4 regions of the Litoribrevibacter euphylliae genome follow, and region 2 is predicted to be linked to each of the others. Evidence: predicted binding sites of a transcription regulator. Region 2 holds the regulator's gene; each other region holds the start of a gene.

Region 1 (5,760 bases), on a different contig from region 2:
TTTGTTAATGATGCGTTGTTTGTTAAAGGTGCTGTCGGAGCTGCTTCCGGCGGTTGACTCGGATCTGTTACTTCGCGCTGAATACCTTCACGGATTTTTCGTTCTTGTTCCAAAATCCGTTCATTGTAGGCATCAATGTCAAAGCTGTTGTTCAGTGTTTGTTGGACACTGTTGGTTTCGTCCTGAATACGCTTTTTGAGCTCTTCAGCTTCCAGTTCGCGATTGATTTCATCTTGGATACCATTCCAGCTGGCGCGGACCTTCCCAAGAATAAATCCCACTTTTCGTACCGCGCCTGGCAAACGCTCAGGCCCAAGTACAAGCAGCGCGATCACCGCGACAATAAATAATTCGGAGAAACCAATATCAAACATAGAGGCTAACTACCTTAGGGTTAATACAACTCAGCCAAGTGCATAGATAAGAAGAAATAAGACTATTAATGTTTAGTTTCTTCTTTTGTCGCTGTGTTGGTATTGACTGTCTCAGACTCTTTTTTCTCGATGCTTTTAGCGTCTTCTTCGCCGTCTTTCATTGCACCTTTAAAGCCTTTGATTGCGCCACCCAGGTCAGAACCAATATTTCTTAGTTTCTTCGTTCCGAATAAAAGAACCACAATGCCAAGAATGATTACTAATTGCCAAATGCTAATACCAGCCATAATAAGCTACCTCTGAAGTTATTTGTTTCTGTTCGCTTTTTCTTCCAGGCCTGACAGGCCAAAGCGACGCTCTAATTCGTTAAGTACTTCGCTCACATCAATATCCAGATGGCTGAGCATTACCATTGAATGGAACCAAAGGTCAGCCGTCTCATAGACTAAGTCTGAATGATCCTTTCCTGGTTCGATGTCTTTTGCCGCGATAATGGTCTCGGTTGCCTCTTCACCTATTTTTTCAAGGATTTTGTTGAGTCCTTTACTATGTAGTTTAGCTACATAGGATGAGTCTGGAGAGGCGGATTTACGCTCTTCGAGTACCTTTTGTAAGGATGTTAATACGTCGCTCATAGAGAATAGGTTACTTCATGAATATGAAAGAATGGAGTCGGTTTAATATGGTGATCACTTTAATGGGTTTGATGGGGGATGTCTATCACATACAAATGGATAACATCCCCTATCTTGATGCACATCAGTAGCGCTTCAGTGCCAGTAAATATATTCCCCCGGCTAAGAGAAGCGCAGTGGGTGTATTCATTTGAGTGATCAGCTCGCTTGCTGCAGGAAAGCTTAATAAGCCAGCTGCAGAAACCAGTACCAAACCAATCATGCGATTACGCTTTGCTTTGGCTTGGTTGTGTAATTCGTTTTGTAGCTGATGAAGTTGCTGGCTCTGCTCTAATCGATGTTGCTCCGCTGATTGCAATTGGCTGATGGCGTGAAACATTAATTGCGGCAGCTGGCGTGTCTGCTCGGCCCAGTCAGCAGCGTGCAGTTGAATATTTTTTAGTACATTAGGCGGCGCCACTCGGTTCTTCATCCAGCCTTCAAGATAAGGTAAGGCGGTTTGCCATAGATCCAGTTCAGGGTAGAGTTGTCTGCCCAGGCCTTCAATATTCAAGAGTGTTTTTTGTAGCAGCACCAATTGCGGCTGTACTTCCATGTCAAAACGACGAGCTACCTGGAACAACCTTAGTAAGAAGTGACCAAAGCTGATTTCACTCAGAGGCTTTTCAAAGATGGGTTCACAAACGCTTCGGATGGCGGCTTCAAATTCATTGACGCGGGTGTGTTTTGGAATCCAGCCCGAATCAATATGAAGCTGTGCAACTTGTCGATAATCTCGGTTAAAGAAAGCCAGGAGGTTTCGGGCAAGATAGATTTGATCGTTCTCGGTGAGTGAGCCAATGATGCCAAAATCGACAGAAATATACTGGGGGGATTGCGGATGCTGGCGAGAAACAAAGATGTTGCCAGGATGCATATCGGCATGAAAGAAACTGTCACGGAACACCTGTGTAAAGAAGATCTCCACACCGCGTTCAGCCAAGATTTTCATATTGGTCTTCTGTTCAAGCAGCTCATCCACATCGGCGACAGGGATCCCTGAAATACGCTCCATAACTAACACGCTGGTACGGGTAAAATCCCAGTAAATTTTAGGAACGTAGAGCAGCTCTGAGTTTTCGAAATTCCGTCTTAGTTGAGAGCCGTTGGCGGCTTCTTTTTGAAGATCTAATTCATCGTAGATGGTGTGTTCATAGTCTTCGACAATTTGCTTAGGATGCAGTCGTTTGCCTTCAGACCAATAGGTTTCCAGCAGGCTTGCCATGAGTTTCATGACAGAGATGTCTTTACTGATGGTTGGCACTAGGTTAGGTCGAATGACCTTAACCACGACTTCGTCACCATTCTTTAATTTCGCAGTATGTACTTGAGCTACCGACGCAGAAGCTAAGGCTTCTTCACTGAATTCATCGAAGACATCATCAATTTTGGTTTTTAGCGAGTTTTCGATGATGGATTTGGCGATGGCAGATGAAAATGCCGGAACACGATCCTGAAGGAGTTTCAGTTCTTCGGCGATGTCATCTGGCATTAAGTCGCGTCGAGTCGAAAGAATCTGACCGAATTTAATAAAGATAGGGCCTAGCTCTTGCAGCGCTAAACGAATTCGTTCACCGCGGGAGAGTTTTTTAGGCGTAGGGAAAAAATGCCAAGGCGCCAACATCAATAGCGCTCGAACATACCAAGGGACTAGGGTTAAGGGTATAAGCTGATCTAAACGATATTTGCTGATAACCCAGATGATCACCAAAATTCGTTTAAGACTCGTCACCTAATTCTCCTTGGGATGTAATGTTTTGTTCGATAGATGGGGATTCTTTGTTGCTATTGCTCGATGATGGGCTTTCGAGCGCTTTAACTCGAGCCATTAATCGGTCGCTGGCAAGACGTAGGGACGTCACTTGTTCGCAGTAGTAATCCACTTCACTGGCGTGTGGAAGAGTTCGTAATTCGTGATGAATATATTCTTCCAGATTGGCCGTCATACTCTGATGGGTATCTTTGATCCATCGAGTGGAAGCGCGAACGCCTTGACCAATTTGATGAGCAATAACGTCGCCGGTGATTTTCGAAAGAAGATATTCCCAGTCGATGGATAAACCTAAGGCAATGGTCATTAACTTTTGAGCCAGATGTTCATCACCGTCCATTCGGATTCGACTGCTGAACAGCGCGCTGTTGTGGTCATCCGCTAACGCCAGTTGTAAAAAATCGAACGTGGCACCTGTAATCGCAAGCTCTGGCACACACTCGTAGTTGTTCATCAGTCGAATACTGTCGTGCTGAAATAACCCATAGATGGTGACTTTGGGCTGTTTCAACGTCAAGGCAATGACCTTACCTTCTAGTTTGGAAAGTTTTGCTTGTGTTACCGGATCTTGCTTGAGGGCCTGATTGATTAGGCCTTCAATCATCGCAAGTGTCGCTGTCGATACCATGTTCAGCATAGTGAGACTGAAACCTAAGGCTTGATGCCTTTGTGAAGCGCGACAATGCCGCCCGTCATGTTGTGATAATCACAGCGTACGAAACCTGCGTCGGCCATCATGTCCTTAAGTGTTTCCTGATCCGGGTGCATACGAATGGATTCAGCCAGATATTGGTAACTTTCGGCATCACCAGCCACAAGTTGACCCATTTTAGGAAGAATGCTGAATGAGTAGGTGTCGTAAACTTTCTCTAGTACAGGGTTAGCCGGCTTGGAAAACTCCAGAATCAAAAGGCGACCGCCTGGCTTAAGCACGCGAAGCATAGAACGCAGTGCTTTATCTTTATCTGTAACGTTACGAAGACCAAACGCAATGGTAATGACGTCGAATGAATTGTCATCGAAAGGCAGTGACTCTGCATTCGCTTGAACGTATTCAATGTTATTTGTCAGGCCCAGATTAGTTAGACGCTCACGGCCAACTTCCAGCATTGAGCTATTGATGTCCGCAAGTACCACCTGGCCTTCGCTGCCCACTAATTTCGAGAATTGCTTAGTGAGATCGCCCGTGCCGCCTGCGATATCCAATACGCGGTGACCTTTACGCACTGCACTTAGATCAATGGTAAAACGCTTCCACAATCGATGAATGCCGCCAGACATCAGGTCATTCATGATGTCATATTTGCTGGCTACTGAGTGGAATACATCTGCGACTTTGTTTGCTTTTTCATTGACTGGCACTTGTTTGAAGCCAAAGTGCGTTGTTTTATCTTGTTCTGTCATAGCGCTATGCTTTCGGTCTACGAAAGTTGTCCTGTGGAAGCTTTAAATTCGGGCTATTCTAACCTTGAAAGCAGGGGTTTGTCTTTTGATAAAGGTCAATTTGTTGAATTCATTGGCTTTGGGGTAGAATGCTCCGCCTGATATCCTAGTCGGTTAGGTGGTATGGCTAAAATAAACGTAAAGAAAAATCATAAGCTAGGTCTTGAACAAGCACTGAAAGACGCTGAGCAGTTGGCGTTGATGCTGGCTGACAGATTTGATGCTAAGTATCAATGGAAAGGCAATAAGCTGGAATTTCATCGTACCGGTGTAAAAGGCTTTCTGGATGTCACTGAAGACACGCTTGAGGTGAACGTTGAGTTGTCTCTACTCATGAGACCGTTTAAAGCGGTTGTTGAACGTGAGATTCATAACTATTTCGAGAAAGAGCTTCGTTAGAGGCTCTTTTTTTTGGGCTGAAGGCTCTTTGCTTTATTGGTTGAAGCTCTTATTCTAGGCCGAAGGCTCTTTGTTAGACGGTTTATATCTCAAACGGGCTTGCTTTGCCTGCGTTTAAGTTCTCTAAAATCTTACCTTCTCTCTTCACAATAATTTCCATGAATTCTTCAGCGCCGCCTAATGCTTTGAAGGTGTTGAATCCTCGCTCTAAGAAGTCATGTAAGCTGCCCAGGCCTTTTTTGTGAGCCGGCTTTCTGATCAGTTTGAGTGTTAAGGAAATAAACGGAAAGCGTACAAGATGGTCGAGATCGTGACCGATCTGTTCGATTAGGTTTAATTGTCGTTGTCGAAGATCTTTTGCCCCGGTGGCTAAATAAGCATCGGTATAGCGTTCTTCTGTAATTTGAGACGCACAGATGGTCAAGGATCTATCCTGGAGAAACATGATGTTTGCCAGTTGCTGATCCAGTTCTGCAGATAAAATGTTTAGCTCAATGGCGTTCGCAACGGTTTCCAGAGTGTCATCGGGTAAGAGTTTTACCAGCGTTGGAAAGACGCGCTCTAGGTCTTTGTCTCGCTGAATGGCGCTGGGAGACAGGTACAGGTCATCAACAAAATAATGTGCGGCGGCTTGATAGCGGTTTGAAAGGAAGAGGTCTTGATGTGTCTGTCGGAGTCGATCTGTTTGCCAGACCATCAGGTGCTGTAACGCCAGCTGCTGGTCTTCTGGTTTAGCGGTGTTATGCCGATCTCGGTTTTGAAGTAAGAGCTGGCGAAGGGCTTCTCCGTGTTTTCCGGATACTGGCTTCGCTAGCTTATCTTTGATCATGTTGCTCAGACTCTTATAACCTTTTGTGATTCCGAGCTAACCCTACTGAAGTGACAGAGGAATCGTCAAAGGTGGAAGACTGTTCGTGTCATCCAACGTAATAAAGTGACTGGTTCCTTTGGTTTCGACCACCCTAATGTTATTGGGGGAGGAGAGGGCACTTTTAAGCATATGATCTTTACACAGAATGCGGTCCCGCTCGGGAATTAATATGGTGCCGCGCTTAATGTTCTTGTAAATATCTGTAGAGGTGTTGTCCATCCAACTTTC
Region 2 (5,760 bases):
AGCATGATGAATGACATCAGATGCATGTGAGCCCAACAGTAACGCCAAGCCGTGACGACCATGGCTGCCTACGATGACCAGATCTGCATTAATCTCTTTTGCTTTTCTGTGGACTTCTGCATTCACTGAACCTACCACCACATCGGTTTCAACGGCTTCTAATTCGGTTTTATTGATCAATTGCTTAAGGTTGGTTTTCGCGTGATCAATTAACTGTTCCTGAATTTCAACGACGTCAAAGGGAATGTCTCCGCCAAAAGCGAAAGCGAAAGGCTCGATGGTATGTAGAACATGAACTTTTGAACCAAAGGTTTTTACAAAGGTCTTTGCTGGTTCGATGATTTTTTCTGATTCTTCAGAAAGATCTACCGCAAGTAAAATGGTTGAATAGGTGGTCATACTAAACTCCTTTGATTTGAAACCTTGGTGTCAGTTTCACCGGATTATGCGCTTAAACTATGCTCACTGCATAACAGGTTATACTGGGTTAATGGATAATTTCTTAACCTATCGGTAAATAATTTTCGTAGACCATTTCCTTTGTCTATGATCTTATTATTGAAGTAAGTACTTGATCTTTCAACCTTAATAACTAGGGCGTCGATGTTGTTTAATTGGTGTAGGTCAATGTAGTTGAAGAAAGTTTGGTAAGAATGATTTGAATGGGTGAATGAATGCAAGTCTGGATGGTCGGGGTTGGTTTGGCATTTTTGATGATCGTAGGCTCGATCTTATGGATTATGCCTTCGAAACGGGATCGTAGAATCGCGAAACTACGCCAAGCAGCCATATTACGGGGCATTAAAGTTAAGTTGATGAAATATCCCATGATCAATTTATCTGGGCGTGTTGAAGAAGGGGTTATTGATGCCGCAGCCTATGCTTTCAAAGGCATCGATGAAGAAGAAATCACTGCCGGGTGGATGTTAATCAAGAGCTATCAGTCTTCCGCCGAACAAGAGTCTGATAGCGCTGCTCCCGAAGGCTGGGCTTGGTACATAAATCAACAAGCGCTTTCGGATGATATCATGAGTCATGTGGAATCTTTTTTGCGGAAACATTCAGAGCAAGTTCAAGCCCTTTCTGTGATGACTGGGAGTATTACGATTGGGTGGAATGAACAAGGTGATATTTCAGAATTGGATGGTTTTGAACTTTGGGTAAAAGAACTTCGTCAATTATTAACGGTTTATTTTAAACGTCTTAAAGACGAGAGAGTGGAAAATATCGGGGAGTAAAGAATTAAATCTCTTGATCCTCAACTAGAATTATAAATGGAATTACTGGCAAGGAGTGCGATATGCCATCAGAAGTAATTGATTATTCAGTATTGTCGCCAGTCGGCAGCTTGGACGTTCTGTCTATCAAAGAAATTAATAAACTCAGTGGATTAAACAAAGGTAAGCTTTACGAAATGTTTCGGCGTTGTTCGTTGGCTGTAATGAACAGCGGAATTGATAACGACGATATTGAGCAATTGGAAAACCAGTATTTAGACTTTGAAATCAGCATTGTTCCTCAAGCTCGTGGTGCATGTATTGCGGTACAAAATGCCCCAGCAAGAGCCTTTGTTGATGGAAAAATGATCCAAGGGGTGAAGGAAAATTTGTTCTCGGTACTGCGAGACATTATTCATTTAAGTAGCCAGCTGGACTTAGACGCGTTGAATGAAATTGGCTGTGGGCCTATGGTCACCGAAGCTGTTTTTCACACGCTTCGCCAAGCTAATGCGCTACAAGCTCGGGTTGATCCCAATATCATTGTTTGTTGGGGTGGACACTCCATCAGTGAACATGAATACGATTACACTAAGGAAGTGGGTTATCAATTAGGTTTGAGAGGCTTTGATATTTGTACTGGCTGTGGGCCAGGCGCAATGAAGGGGCCAATGAAAGGCGCCAGTGTGGCGCATGTAAAACAGCGGATAAAACACCCTCGCTACATTGGGCTAACCGAGCCGGGCATCATAGCAGCGGAATCACCTAATCCAATCGTAAATGAATTAATTATTCTCCCTGATATCGAAAAACGTTTAGAGGCGTTCGTTAGGTTAGGGCACGGTATTGTGGTCTTTCCTGGTGGTGCTGGCACCGCAGAAGAAATTTTGTATCTGCTTGGTGTCTTAATGGGGAATAAGCACGGTGCTGAGATTCCTGTTTATTTCACTGCTCCGAAAGAGTCGGCGGATTATTTTCAGCAAATAGACGCGTTTATTGGCGATACCTTAGGGCCTGAGGCGCAAGCGCTTTATGAGATCATCATTGATGACCCGGAAAAAGTCGCAATTGAGTTGCGTTCGCGCATGTCTGAAGTGAAGGCAAACCGAAAGGATCGTAAAGATGCATACTATTTTAATTGGATGCTAGAAATCGATTCTATTTTTCAGGAGCCTTTTACTCCAACTCACAAAACCATGTCGGAATTGAGTTTGGATACCGATTTGCCACCGCACATATTGGCCTCTCAATTACGACGAGCGATGTCTGGAATTGTGGCGGGTAATGTAAAGGAGCAGGGGATTTCTGAAATCCATAAGTACGGTCCGTTTAAATTGCACGGTGAATCTAATTTGATGAAGAAGTTGGATACTTTGCTGGCTTCGTTTGTTCATCAAAAACGTATGAAATTACCGGGTAGTAAATACGTACCTTGTTATGAAGTCGTAACGGAACCTGTTACCAGTTAATGATGTAATCACAGAAACCAAAAGGCCCAGCATTTGCTGGGCCTTTTGGTTAATGAAAGAAAATATATTAGCCGACGACTCGCTTGCCACATGCGCTGGCGGTACCGTCTTGAAGGTCTGCCAGTTCGTATAGGCCTGCGATATCAATCAGTTCAATATCACGGCTGCTGTCTAGGAAGCGAATAAGTTCTTTTTGCTGGAACTTACTGAAAATACGGCTAACGGTTTCTACCGCAAGACCAAGGAAGTTACCTAGATCGTTTCTGGACATGGTCAAACGGAAACGAGATGCAGAATAACCACGACGATGGAAACGTTCCGATACAGACACCAAGAAGGTAGCCAAGCGTTGTTCGGATGTTTTCTTACTAAGCAGTAACATCATTTGCTGGTCTTCGGAAATTTCTTGGCTCATGCTCTGAAGAACCTGATCTCTAAGTTCGGGGAGATCATCAGCAAGTGCATCCAAACTGTCGTATGGAATATCACATACCGTGGTTGTCTCTAGTGCAACGGTAGTAATTGGATATTTCTTATTGAATAGTCCGTTAAGGCCAATCATTTCACCGGCAAAATGGAAACCGACAATTTGTTCTTCACCGGACGGGCTGGTAATAAAACTCTTCACGCTGCCTGAACGGATGGCTAGAACTGAGTGAAAATCGTCACCTTGGCGCCATAGGGTCTGACCCTTTTGGTACGGTCGTCCTCGTTTGATGATGGCGTCTAAACGGTCAATGTCTTGTTCGTGAAGTGACAGTGGTAGACAAAGTGAGCTTAGGGAGCAATCCTGGCAGCTAACTGCGGTACCGCATCCTTTGACGCTGGAAAATTTGTTCTGAGGCATAGTTCAGTGTCCGATTAAGTTTGCCAATTTATATCACAGCTTCTCCATTCTTTAAAGCACGTTTATGGTGCGTTTACAGAAAAGTAACCAAAAGGTCAGCATGTGATATGGCTTCGTTCTAACGTGATAAATCCCTACCTTAATAATCTACAGTATAGGTGTTACTAAGTGATGTAGTTTTAAATACTCAGTGGTTCATTTTAGAGTGGTCCATCTCTGAATGATCCATATGAGAGTGATCCTGTTTCCTAGTGTCTGACGACATATCAGTATGATCCATCTGTGAGCGGTTCATACCGGAGTGATCCATTTGAGAGTGATCCATCGTAGAGTGATCTACCTGTGATTCCGTTTGCATGGCACTGTGGTCATGCATCGAATGGCCTTCATGATTACTGGTGTTGCTGGAATCATGATTTTCATGGTCACTATGGTTTGTATGGTCACCGTGGTTTGAATGGCTACTATGGTTCATATGGTTGTTATGGCTCGAATGATCACCGTGACCAAGTAAGTGCTGACTGTTGCCCCAGATAATCCAAGCGCCCATCAGGATCATCATAATGGCAGCAAGATTACGTACGTTTTTATTTCGTATGATGTTGCTTAATTGTGATGCCAGAAGCCCTGTTGCCAGCATTGTCGGTAGAGTACCTAAACCGAATGCAGCCATAACCATCGCCGAACTCGTAGGGGACGCGTTCGCTGAGGCCAAAACAAGCGTGCTATAGACAAGGCCGCAAGGAAGCCATCCCCAGAGTAATCCTAGAAACAGAGACTTTTTAATAGTATCTGCAGGCAAGAAAGGCTTAGTCAGAGGTTGGATGTGTTTCCAAACCCATTGTCCGGGTTTTTCAATTTTTGTGATGGCCCGAGACCAGTCGGCCACATATAGACCCATAAGAATAATAAAAATACCCGCGACTAGGCGGAGAATCATGCCAATGGTGGGGGATAGGTTGGTAAGTAATGAACTCGCTAAACCTACGATCAGTCCGATCAGTGTATAGCTGCTGATTCTGCCTAGATTAAAACTTAGGTTTTTAATGAATCGTTCAACTAAGCTGCCTTGAGAGTTAAGGCCGAATGTGCCGGTAATTCCGCCGCACATACCGATGCAGTGTGCACCGCCAAGTAATCCAATTAAGAAGGCTGCAGTGAATGATAAGGTTTCTACGGTCATAAAGTACGTCTAAATAAGTGCTGTTTGTCGGTGCTTGTTTTAAAAGCAGTGCCTTGAAATTGTGTTACGTGCAAATTTCAAAGCATCTCATTATCTTTATGCGTTAGTTATTTTCTTGGTTATTTGATTCTTGCTTCTTGATTGGTTTTGCGTCATCCGGCATCAGATCTTCGTCATCATCGAAAAGTATCTTATGAGCCGGTGTCTCCATATCGTCAAATTGACCGCTTTTGATATTCCATACCAGTGTGATCACGGCAATAGTTAAAAAGATGATGGATATCGGAATAAGAAAAAGAATACTGTCCACGGAGAACCTCAATCATATATTTCTAAGGCGTAATGCATTCAGCACAACGACTAAAGAGCTTGCTGACATTCCGATTGCAGCAGCCCAAGGGGGGATGTAACCCGTTGCCGCTAATGGCAGGGCGACCAAATTATACACTAATGCCCAAGTTAGATTCTGCTTAATTATTTTTCGGCAATGATTAGCGATCTTGAATGCCTTGTTGATGGCACTAAGTTGGCCATTCATTAAAATCATGTCGGACTTGGTTTTAGCCAAATCTGTGGCTTCGTTCATCGCAATGGAGATACCTGCGGATGCAAGTACTGGAATGTCGTTGATTCCGTCACCGATCATGAGTGTGTGCTTTTGCTCTTGGTGCAGTTTAGATAATTGATCTAACTTTCCTTGAGGGGTAAGGCCTGAATGAATGTCCTCAATGCCTAATTTCTCTGCCATGAATTTAGCTGATTGAGAGCGATCACCGGTGAGCATGTGCACGCCAAGGTTTTCACGCTTTAATTGGTCCAGTGTTTCTTTGGCATCAGAGCGAAGTGTGTCTTGGACTTTAAACAGTGCAATGAGTTGTGTATTGGATGCGAGTACGACCCAGTTATCTTCATCAGGCAATAGCACTTCGTTAAGGTTTGTATGGTTCTGAATAAATTCGCTGTGACCAATGTAATAAGTAGTACCGTCCAGTTCGCCGCTTAAACCGCCGCCGGGAGTGATTTCGACATGTTGAGCCGGATTCG
Region 3 (5,760 bases), on a different contig from region 2:
AGCAACGCCAACTAAAACGAAAATCGTTTCAACCCCCGTTAGATCAGGCCAACAAATCTACGCAAAAGACAGTGATTTGATTGTGCTTGCTCAAGTGGGTCAAGGTGCTGAAGTAATCGCCGATGGCAACATCCATATCTACGGAACCTTGAGAGGCCGCGCCATTGCTGGTGCAAACGGTAACAAAGACGCCAGGATATTCTGTCAATCCTTACACGCCGAGCTCATTTCAATCGCCGGTGTTTACCAAGTTAGCGATGATCTTCCTAACGACAGAATCGGCCAAAGTAGCCAAATTGAGCTCAAAGAAAACCACTTGCATATAGATACGCTTTAACCAATAATCGCCCAAAGACTCATACCCTGGGCGCATGCCCTATCAGGGAAAGAAAAATAAAGAACAGGACTGACATGGCTAAGATTATCGTTGTCACCTCAGGCAAAGGAGGCGTTGGTAAAACCACTTCCAGCGCTGCTATCAGCACCGGCCTCGCGTTACGAGGACACAAAACCGTCGTTATTGATTTTGATGTAGGTCTTCGAAATCTTGATTTGATCATGAACTGTGAACGTCGTGTAGTATTCGACTTCGTTCAAGTCATCAATAAAGAAGCTACGCTAAAGCAAGCACTAATCAAAGATAAGCGTTGCGACAACCTATTCATTCTTGCTGCTTCACAAACTCGCGACAAAGATGCGCTAAGCAAAGAAGGCGTAGGTGAAGTGCTTGAAGAACTTGCCAAAGAATTTGATTACATCATCTGTGATTCTCCTGCAGGCATTGAACACGGTGCAATGATGGCACTCTATTTTGCTGATGAAGCCATTATCGTTACCAACCCTGAAGTGTCTTCTGTTCGCGATTCAGACCGCATCATTGGTATTCTACAAAGTCGCTCACGTAAGGCTGAAGCTGGCGAAACGGTTAAAGAGCACTTGTTGGTAACACGTTACAACCCTGTACGTGTTGCTAAAGGCGAAATGCTTTCCGTTGAAGACGTGGAAGAAATCCTTGCCGTACCTTTATTGGGCGTGATTCCAGAATCAGAATCTGTTATCAAGAACTCAAACCAGGGAACACCTGTGATTCTTGATGATAACAGTGACGCAGGCCAAGCATATCAAGACATGGTCTCTCGACTTCTCGGTGAACAAGTGGAATATCGCTTCCTCGAAGCCGAAAAGAAAGGCTTCCTTAAGAGAATGTTTGGTGGCTAAACAATGAGTATTTTTAGCTATTTCAAAAAGGAACCTAAGGCGACGGCATCTATTGCAAAAGAGCGTCTGCAAATCATAGTTGCTCATGAAAGAACCGCAAGAAATCAACCTGATTACTTGCCAGAAATGCAGCAGGAAATTCTCTCAGTGATTCGTAAATATGTATCGATTGCGGATGACGATGTTCAAGTTCAGCTTGAAAACTCGGATGATTGCTCAGTGCTTGAATTAAACATTACGCTTCCAGAGAAGTAAGAGCGTATTCCTCTGAGCTCATAAAAAAGCGCGATTAAGATCGCGCTTTTTTATGCCTGCTATAAATGTACCTACAATAAATTACCACTTGGCGTAATGGTCTTCCGCATAACCAGGCACATGATTAAAGACCACCGGACTACCATCATCCGAAATGATCGTCCCCGAGTAATGACCAAACATCTGCTTGAAGTTCGAAGCCAACAGCCCCACATTTAACTTCTCAGAGCGACAACCTTGTGGCAGGAAATCTAACGCTACACGCCCACACTCCGAAGAAACTTTCCAAGGCTTTTGCATATCCTGCCGATCAAACTCAAAGCGTACGCCGCCTAATTTGTGCAATTGCCCATCGACCCATAACCCGTTCTCAGTGGTACCGGTTTCATTGACCCCGGAAGCAAGATTTAACCCGATGGTTCGATCCAGTTCATCCCGACCAGAAAAACACGCCCAATTCCAAGCAGTTTCACGACGCATATAACCACAAGACCAATCAACGCTTCCCAAAGCCTTCATTTCATCTAAGTTATAGCGTTTACCATTAACATCAAAATGCCCAGACGCAGCGAGACCTGCTGTTTTTTGAGTAAACACCCAACCGGTATATCCAGCCTGAGAACAGACTCGCAACGGCTCGTAGCCTTCGTTTTGCTGTAATCTAAAATTTGCGGAGAACTTGTTACTTTGAACCGAAACATGGGTATCCGCATCTCGTTGCGAGATACTTGCTTGAGTCCCCATCCAAGAAAATTTAGACTCTGCAAAATCCGGTGTAGTAGATATATTTGTTCCTATTCCCAAAGGACTGATCACACTTTTTTCAACAACCAGTCCTTCGTCTTTTGTCCAAACATAAAAAAAACAGTTACTCACTAACTTTAAGTTCACAATGGCAATCCCCGCCATAAACTCTTCGGTGAGTACACCAATAAAATGGAACTGATTGAATTTTCGTTTCTTGCTGGAAAGCGACTGCAGTTTGTCCATGGTATTGGTTAAGGGGAAGTCCAAATAGTTAACATCATCCACCGGCTCTTTAATCCATCCAAAATAAGGCTTTCCAACTGCATTAACTAATTTGTCCATTTTCATCCCTTCAACGACTGACTTTTTTATTGATTATGTATTTTCTAGACCGCAACTACACTACTTAATCCCCAGATAGATTGCTATGTCCTAACTAACTATCTAGGATGGATAACAGTCCGAATTTGAACACGATTCCAAATATTAAGAATAACTCTAAGGATTGAAATGATCAGAATGCGCACAATTCCTTACCTATTTTCACTGACCACCGTTTCCTTTACGACCTTTTCACTATCAGCTATCGCACAAGCTGAAGTTAATCCGATAAATAGCCGCTTCTCCTCTCCTATTGAAAGCCTGTTTAATCTGCCCGGTATGTCAGAAACACATCTGCTCGATTCAGGACAAACAAAGGCCAGAGTTAAAGTCGAAGTAGTCAGCAATGCCGTCACTATGGATAATGCCCCGGAAGTCGTTCGCTTTGATGGTGAAACCTGGCGCTTAACACCAAGTTGGAGCATGGGGTTCGACAATGGCTGGCAAGCATCCGCAGAGCTTCCTATCGTTCGTCACTCCAGCGGCTTTCTAGATAACTCCATTGATAAGTTTCATGAAGTTTTTAATTTTCGTGAAGGCAGTCGAGATGACTTTCCGAGAAACGAACTGGTTTATGGCTATCAAAATGGAAGTGATCTCGATTACATAATACAAGGCAGTGAAAATGGCATTGGCGATCTGAGGTTACAGCTCAGCAAATCTTTCACAGACTCTCCTTTTATTGTCCATTTACACCTTAAAGCGCCCACCGGGGATGAAGATAAACTAATGGGCAGCGGAAGCTGGGATGCCGGAGCCAGTGTCAGTTACTTAAAAACACAGATATTTGAGATTGATACACTGTCGTTTGCAGCTGAACTTGGTCAACACTACCTTGGTGATGCAGAACAAATAAGAAATCAGAAAAAGCACGTCACAACGCTGCACACAGGCATTTTTTGGGAAGCGATTCCTGATGTCATCCTCAAAGGACAGCTCGAAAGCCACAGTAAATTATCAGAAAGTAATCTCGAGCCTGTAGAAAGTGAGGCATTGCAACTGACGTTAGGGTTAACCCTATATACGGCTTCATCACACCAGTGGGACATTGCTATTTCAGAGGACTTAAAGACTGATTCCACTGCCGACGTTACCTTTTTTGTTGAGTGGACCAGTTTGTACTAGCGATCTAATCACCTAAAAGTCCACACCTAAATGGCTGGAAATAAAGATTCCAGCCATCAAAAACCCATGACATGGATCAATAACCCCATCAAATATACCCATTTGTATATCATGGGCATTCTTCGAATTGATTCATATCAATATTCAAACTTCCTCCGCTCATAAACTACGCCTAACAATTTAAAACAAACAAAAAGTGCTCTGCGATCTTGGAGAAAGTTATGAAAATGAACAAGTTAGGTGCTGCAATTTTAACTGCAACGTTGGCAATGTCAGGAGCGACAGCCGTTCATGCGTATGATGCTGGCGACATTATCGTCCGTGCGGGTGCAGCAACAGTTGAACCTGAAAATGCACCAAATGGCGATATTTTGGTATCCGCTTCCGGTGCTGACACAGGGCTGAACGCCGTTGTAGATAACGACACTCAGCTTGGTTTGAACTTTGTTTACATGCTATCTCAGAATGTGGGTGTGGAAGTGTTGGCCGCCACTCCATTTGAACATGAGGTTTATGTAGAAGGCGCTGGCCTTAAAGTAGGTTCAACTAAGCACCTACCACCAACCGTTTCACTGCAATACTTCTTGCTTGGAGATACAGATTCGAAGTTCCAACCATATGCGGGTGTTGGCTTAAACTACACATGGTTCTTCGATGAAAACGCGAATTCTTCTGATGGATTTTCAGACTTGGATCTTGATGATTCTATGGGCTTTGCCGCACAAATTGGGGTCGATTACCTAGTTACAGATAACATCCTACTTAACGCGTCTGTCTATAAAATGGATATCGATACAGACGCTACTGTTAATCTAGACGGTGTAGGTACATTGAAATCAGACGTTGAGATTGACCCGATGGTTTACATGGTAAGCGTTGGCTACAAGCTGTAAGTCTTCCTTTCCAATACCCAAAAATCAAAAAACCGGTTCATATGAACCGGTTTTTTCGTATCTTAATGTTTACCTTGAACTTCCTAGCGATGTTCTACTTCGGGCTGGTCAGCCGGCGTTTTTGGCAATACTTTATACAGTAATAAGTAACCAACCACCGATGACAGTATTGAACCAAACAGAATACCTAATCGATCATCCATTTGTTCTCCGGTTTGTTCAAAAGCTAACGAACCAATAAACAAACTCATGGTGAAACCAATACCACACAAGATCGACACCCCATACAGTTGTGCCCAACTCACACTCTTAGGCAGCTTAGCCAGTCCCATTTTGATCACTAACCAGGCGAAACCAAACACACCAATTTGCTTACCAACAAACAGCCCCATTGCAATACCAATCGGTAACGGATCCAAGAATCGTTCTAATGACATTCCTCTTAAGTCAACCCCCGCATTAGCAAAAGCAAAGATAGGCACAATAACGAAGGCAACCGATGAGTGAAGATCATGCTCTAATTGACGTGCCGGTGACTGCCCGTGCTCATCCTTAAGTTTTAACGGAATAAAGAAAGCCATCACCACACCCGCTAAGGTTGCGTGTACACCTGATTTTAATACCGATACCCAAAGCACCAAACCAATCAGAATGTAAGGGGCAATTTTCACCACACCACGACGGTTTAAAATGGCTAACCCTGCAATGGCCAACCCAGCGACCACAAGCGACTCAACCGACAAATCACTGGTGTAGAAAATTGCAATAATGATGATCGCACCGATATCATCAATGATCGCCAAAGAAACTAGAAATACCTTGAGCGCAACCGGAACGCGACTTCCCAACATTGCCAGAATACCTAGAGCGAAAGCAATATCAGTAGCCGCAGGAATCGCCCAACCAGCAATAGCTTGTTCGTTCCCCCAGTTCATTCCCACATAAATAAGCGCAGGCACCAGCATACCGCCAACCGCACCTGCTGCAGGAAGAATGATCTGCTTAGGATCAGAAAGCTCTCCTTCAACAAGTTCACGTTTTAACTCTAAACCGATCAGGAAAAAGAAAACGGCCATCAAGCCATCATTGATCCAAAGAAGCAAAGGCTTATTGATTTCAAAAGCCCCAACATGAACACCCA
Region 4 (5,760 bases), on a different contig from region 2:
TGATTTAATTGCTTGTCTTGAAGCTTATGAATCGCCACTTTCAGTGCCGTGTGACCGCGAGACATCAGGCTTAGGGTTTTATCGCCAGACAATGACAGTAATGACCCTTCACCCATGATGCTGGCTTCTTTTGGATACTCATCCAGATAGATAACCTGACGATAGTTTTTCGCTAAGGTGTAATCGCTGCTAGAGGTTAGGCCTTGCTTCACTTTGAGGTAAATGGCTCGGCGTTCCGGGACATCAAGCTTCAAGTTGTAGTACGGAGAACTGGCTTGTTCGTTTTCCATCCATTCTGGTGACAGCTTGGTCATCTTGCTGGTAGACAAGGATGTGGCACGATCGAGATTCCAGTGGCGATTGGTTTTTGGAAGTAAATAGACATCCAGATTGTCTTGGATTTCGTTGAAAGTAATACCGTCAGTGAATTGTAGGTTCAGGATTTGCTCTGGCTGGTTGTCCTGATTTCTTAGGATACGAACGTCGGCATTAGTTACTTTTAGGAAGTTGCTGATGTTTGGTAGTAGTACTTTCTCATCAATGCGCTCAGCAAGGGTAGAGTCTGAGCCCATGCTTAGCAGTTCTTCAGTAACAATGAGATGCGCATACTCTTCGTGTTCCGGAAGATCAATTTGTTCACTCTTCAGATAGATTTCACGATCATTCAAACCGTAGTTAACTTCAAAACTTGGTTTAACCGTTTGCGTAAGCTCTACCATATTTCCGGTCTGCGGCTTGAGGATTTCAAATCTTAAATGATCACGAATATTGTCTCGCTTAACGGGATGAGAGAGTTTTAAGGTAGCAACCAAGTGTTGTGCGTTGCGTTTGGTTGGGTCTTTATAAAGCTCGAACTTTTTGACGGTTGCCTGGAACGCAAAGGTGGTGAACTCGTAGCTGAGATCCGCCATTTCAATATGTTCGGCAAAGAAATCTTCTGCAAAAGTAACGGTGTAATCTTGATCCGCAGGCCAGTCGGCTTCCGGGGTGAACTCAATACGATTGTCGCCGACCCAACGCCATGTACCCGCACGATTAGGGAAGAGTTTGATGCCTTTTGTGATTTCTTTATCTACGCCATCAATCGGAGCAACAGACAAACGACCACTCGGGCGTTCAATTAGACCCGTTGATAAGTAAGTCGAATAATCAACTTTCTGATAGTTAAAAGAAATGACCAGAGGTTTAGGGCGGATGACCTCTTCATTCTCAGAGAGTTTTGGCGTATAGAGCTTGGCCACAACCTTGGGTGGTTTAGGAACAAACAGGTGATAGTAAGTGCCGCCGAATAACCCGAGAAGTACCAGACATATTGTCCAGAAGCGTTTTGGTTTGGTACGACGAGTGTTGTTGATGCCAGAAATCCAACCGGGAATCGACCAGCTGATGCCTAAAAAGCGATAAAAGATCAGGTTCAAAACCCAAGTAATGGGCGAAAAGATTAACTTAACAATGAACCAAAGAATCGACATCAAGCTTGATGCGATAGCAAACATGGCACTTCTCCCTGTGGCATTTTCTCTGAAATATTTTAGACGAGCTTACGCTAACGTGAGGCGGGGAAGTATAACTTTCGACCGAAGGTGCGTCACCGGAAAAATCTTGGAAACCGCTAAACAATTGTATCAGTTTGTAATGGTATGGAATGAGGCTGAAGCTCTTCGCGTAGTAGCGAATTGAGTGAGGTGATGGATGAGCCTAAAATCGCTTATTGTTTCACCCGAGAAAGCATCAGAGCCTTTTCATCACCAGCAAATACGCCTAAGTGAGCACTGACGCAGTGGGGCAGGGCATCCAGTGAATAACCACCTTCCAGCATGCTGACGATTTTACCGCCACAATATTTGTAGGCTTGGTTTTGTAGCCAACGAGTCAGCCAGGCGAAGTCGCGAGTTTCCCACTCCACCGTGGCCATTGGATCTTGACGATGGGCATCAAATCCCGCAGAAATAAGTATGAGTTGTGGTTGGTGAATAGCCAGTGCCGGTTCCCAAACATCATTCACTGCTTGGCGCATGAAGTCGCCGTTGCTGTGCTCTTCAATGGGTAGATTGACTATGTGTTCCGGCAAACCATACCAATGACTGTTTGGATAATACGGGTGTTGAAATGAAGTGCAGACTAAGGCTCTTGGCTCGTCTCGTAAGCATTCGATGGTGCCGTTGGCTTGGTGAACATCAAAGTCGATGATGGCAACGCGCTCTAATCCATAATGATCGAGGGCATATTTGGCGGCTATGGCAATGTTACTAAAGAAGCAAAAGCCCATGGCTTTACGAGGTTCGGCATGATGACCTGGTGGTCGAGTGGCACAAAAGGCAACTCGGCTGGTTTTGCCTGATTTGTTTCCAGATCCTAAAACGGCATCCACCGCATTCATACCTGCCCCGGCGGCGTACCAGATGGCATCCATTGAAGTTGGGCTAAGTGCTGTATCTTCATCGACCATGATTAAGCCATGGGATGGTTCAATGCCTAGTAACTGATCTATGTATCCAGCCGGATGAACAGACTCAACCCACTTGCGATCCGCCTTTGTCGCCATCTCTTTATTCAACGCATCAAAAAATGGCTGTTTTTCCAGATGCTTCATGATTTCAATCAAGCGCTCCGGGCATTCAGGATGGTGATCCGTCATGCGGTGTTCCAAGCAAGCGGGATGCGTAATAAAGGTGATGTCTGACGGTGAGTGATCTGTCATACGAATTAGGTAAGCGTTCTGTCTGTTGTAATTTTTGGCAAAGTATACTCTCTAACTTAGCCGTGTCGTCAAAAAAAGTATTGAGATAGGTTAAGTTTTGTTTAGTTCCCACATGCTTTCTAAGGACAAGCACAATATACTGCGGACATAACCTATCCACAGAGTTCATAAAGGGAATTAACTTGTAGGTCTGAATGGTATGGCGACTAAGTATCTTAAATATTTCTTTGAACCTCGTTCGATTGCTGTCATCGGTGCTTCGGATAAAGAAGGCAAGATGGGGCAGATCGTCCTTAAGAACTTGCTTGAAAGTGATTACAGTGGCCAGATTTATGCGGTGAACAAGCAGAAGTCGGGCGATATTCAGGGGGTTCCTACCTATAAGCGCATCAAATCCCTTCCTGAAAAACTCGATCTAGCCGTTGTGTGTACACCGCCGGAAACCTTATTGCTGATCATGCAGCAGTTGGTGTGGAAAGGCGTTCGTGCAGTCATGTTATTGACCGGTGGTTTGTCTCGTAAGCATTCCTGGTTCGATAACAACCTGAACCAAGCCGTTCTTCGTTTGGCGAAAGTAAATAACGTCCGGGTGATTGGTCCGAATACTTTGGGTCTGATGTCGTCAGTAAACCCGATCAACATCAGTTATGGCCATTTGCCGATTCATAAAGGCAATGTAGCGTACGTGGGGCAATCCGGAACAGTCGCTAGTAGTGTATTGGATTGGGGGCATGCTCATGGTTTTGGTTTCTCGCACTTCATTAACCTCGATGATCGGGGGGATGTGGATCTTGCCGACATTGTGGATTACTTGTCATTGCATCGTTCAGTACGAGTGATTCTTTTGCATGTGGAGCACATCAGACGACCTGAAAAATTCATTGCTGCGGTGGGCGCGGCTGCCAAAGCTAAGTTAGTGGTTGCCGTTCGAACCGGGGACAGCGAAGGGGTGATCGGAGATGGTCATCGAGTCGCACAAGGTATTCACGATTCGGGTCGAATCTATAAGCAGATGTTTCGTCGCTTGGGGGTGATGCAGTTGCGTTCCCCGTTGGATCTGATGGAAAGCTTACCGATTTTGGAGCAACAACGTCGTTTTAAAGGCAATCGATTAGCCATTTTATCCAACAGCATTGGTATGGCGATGGTGGCAACGGACCGACTCTATGATCACTCCCGTTCCGAGCTGGTAAAGTTGAGCGATAAAACCATTGAGCAGCTCAATAAGGTGTTACCTCGTTATTGGTCTCAAAAAAGCCCGGTGGATTTGGAAGTGGGGGCTTCTGCTAAAACTTATATCAAAGCGGCAGAAATTATTTCTCAAGATCCGAATGTGGATCACTTGTTGATTCTTCATGTGCCAAGCGCACACGCTCATTCCTATGAGATTGCTGAAGCCCTGGTGCAGCATCGTGATAAATTACGTATACCGATTATGACCTGTTGGGTGGGAGAAGGCAGCTTAGCAAAAGCTCGCTCCTTGTTCGATCAACACGGCATTCCTTCGTTTAATAGCCCGGAAGTGGCGGCGCAGGCATTTCGTCAGTCGGTGAATTATCACTACTCGTTAACCATCTTGCGTGAAACGCCATTACGTTTACGTCTTGATGAGTGCAAAGACGCGACGGTTGATATTCTGGATCGCTACATCAAAGGCGATGAGTTAGCACCTGATACGCTAGTGACGTTATTAAGCCAGTATGGCTTGAAAGTGGTTGATACTGCTTTTGATGATGATCCTGTTTCTTTAATTCGTAAGGTCGAAAAACTGGGATACCCGGTTAATTTAACCATTATTAATCAACGCCGGTTAACTCCGTTTTCCTATCGTGATGATCCGTTAAAGTGGCGAGGCTGTCAGCGCAATATCGTTGATGCAAACGAACTTGCTCAAGCGGCAGAGACTTTGGTTAAACGCTATAAGAAACAAGATCCGAATGAACGCCTGATCTGCTTTAGTGCCCAGAAAGTGCTGAAACCTACTTTGGGGTTGCAGTTCAATATGGGGGTAACCCGGGATGACGTGTTTGGCCCGCTGATTTTCTTCGGTGCGGGTGGGTCAACCGTTAATATTCGCTCGGATCGGCAAGTGGCGTTTCCACCGTTGAACATGACTTTGGCAAGCGACTTGATTCGCCGTTCTTACGTGTCGCATCTGCTCAGTGATTTCGGTGAGATTGGCGAGCTGCAAAAGAAAATTCTGGCTAAGACCTTAGTAACCTTATCGCAGCTTGTGATGGATCATCCTAAGTTAGCGTTACTCGAAGTCTCGGCTCAGTTTGAACATAAAGATCAGTTGGTGATTTATGATGCTTCCGGAACCGTGGGTTACCCTTCGCAGCCGCTTTTTCACGGCTACCCAGAAGAGCTGACATCACACTACACCTTGAAACGTAGCAAGCAAGAAGTGACGTTACGCCCGATTATGGCTGAAGATGCACACGCGATTATCGAGTTTCAGGAAAGCATTTCACCCGAAGCCAATCGCTTCCGTTTCTTCCATCGCCAAGCTCGGTTTTCTGCCACCGAGATCGCGCGTTTAACGCAGATTGATTACGACCGTGAAATGGCCTTTGTGGCAACACAGCGTAAATCCCACTCTCAAGAAGAAAAAATTCTTGGTGAAGTTCGTACTTGGACTGATCCGGATAATGTCTCTTCTGAGTTCGCGGTTATGGTACAAGACCAACAAACCGGTGAAGGCTTGGGTATGGCGTTGATGAAGAAGATGATCAGCTATTGCCGTAAGCGCGGCACCTTATCCATGGTGGGAACGGTGCTACCGGATAATTCGGGGATGCTTAAGCTGGCTGAGAAGCTTGGATTTGAAACGCAGTACAATCAGGAAGAGCAGGTGACTGAACTCTTCTTACCTCTGAACAAGCCAAAAGAAAGCTGGCAGAAAGTACGTTTGGCTGCATTGGCAGGGAAAGAAAGTGCGCATAAAAAATCCTAAGCCCGATTCTGAATCGGAACTTAGGATTTTCGAAGCGAAATTGTTCGGAATGTTCTTAACGAATTACGCTTTAAATACTTCGTGAAGGTTGTCGATGTACTTA

What was found. The regulator FNR, encoded in region 2, switches genes on or off when oxygen is low (the NO sensors DNR and NnrR bind a similar motif). The targets are predictions, from matches to a motif close to TTGATNTANATCAA.
Region 1: the regulator FNR is predicted to act here: its motif matches at 4,309-4,322, upstream of ACFOEK_RS15165 (polyhydroxyalkanoic acid system family protein).
Region 3: the regulator FNR is predicted to act here: its motif matches at 3,854-3,867, upstream of ACFOEK_RS00780 (OmpW/AlkL family protein).
Region 4: the regulator FNR is predicted to act here: its motif matches at 2,782-2,795, upstream of ACFOEK_RS04920 (histone deacetylase family protein).

The regions. Positions count from the first base shown of each region.
Region 1 covers NZ_JBHRSZ010000006.1:254,417-260,176, forward strand. The annotation lists gene tatB (Sec-independent protein translocase protein TatB) at 1-374, opposite strand, end outside; gene tatA (Sec-independent protein translocase subunit TatA) at 440-664, opposite strand; gene ACFOEK_RS15145 (phosphoribosyl-ATP diphosphatase) at 680-1,009, opposite strand; gene ubiB (ubiquinone biosynthesis regulatory protein kinase UbiB) at 1,134-2,780, opposite strand; gene ACFOEK_RS15155 (ubiquinone biosynthesis accessory factor UbiJ) at 2,767-3,456, opposite strand; gene ubiE (bifunctional demethylmenaquinone methyltransferase/2-methoxy-6-polyprenyl-1,4-benzoquinol methylase UbiE) at 3,471-4,223, opposite strand; gene ACFOEK_RS15165 (polyhydroxyalkanoic acid system family protein) at 4,386-4,661, shown strand; gene ACFOEK_RS15170 (FFLEELY motif protein) at 4,744-5,490, opposite strand; gene ACFOEK_RS15175 (alpha/beta hydrolase) at 5,533-5,760, opposite strand, start outside.
Region 2 covers NZ_JBHRSZ010000004.1:311,368-317,127, forward strand. The annotation lists gene ACFOEK_RS08870 (universal stress protein) at 1-399, opposite strand, end outside; gene ACFOEK_RS08875 (hypothetical protein) at 675-1,238, shown strand; gene ppnN (nucleotide 5'-monophosphate nucleosidase PpnN) at 1,301-2,686, shown strand; gene fnr (fumarate/nitrate reduction transcriptional regulator Fnr) at 2,754-3,533, opposite strand; gene ACFOEK_RS08890 (sulfite exporter TauE/SafE family protein) at 3,721-4,716, opposite strand; gene ccoS (cbb3-type cytochrome oxidase assembly protein CcoS) at 4,820-5,026, opposite strand; gene ACFOEK_RS08900 (heavy metal translocating P-type ATPase) at 5,039-5,760, opposite strand, start outside.
Region 3 covers NZ_JBHRSZ010000001.1:199,492-205,251, reverse strand. The annotation lists gene minC (septum site-determining protein MinC) at 1-337, shown strand, start outside; gene minD (septum site-determining protein MinD) at 412-1,218, shown strand; gene minE (cell division topological specificity factor MinE) at 1,222-1,473, shown strand; gene ACFOEK_RS00790 (DUF2804 domain-containing protein) at 1,555-2,562, opposite strand; gene ACFOEK_RS00785 (DUF3187 family protein) at 2,731-3,726, shown strand; gene ACFOEK_RS00780 (OmpW/AlkL family protein) at 3,948-4,619, shown strand; gene nhaA (Na+/H+ antiporter NhaA) at 4,703-5,760, opposite strand, start outside.
Region 4 covers NZ_JBHRSZ010000002.1:723,504-729,263, reverse strand. The annotation lists gene ACFOEK_RS04925 (alpha-2-macroglobulin family protein) at 1-1,496, opposite strand, end outside; gene ACFOEK_RS04920 (histone deacetylase family protein) at 1,709-2,638, opposite strand; gene ACFOEK_RS04915 (bifunctional acetate--CoA ligase family protein/GNAT family N-acetyltransferase) at 2,901-5,657, shown strand; gene ACFOEK_RS04910 (SRPBCC family protein) at 5,721-5,760, opposite strand, start outside.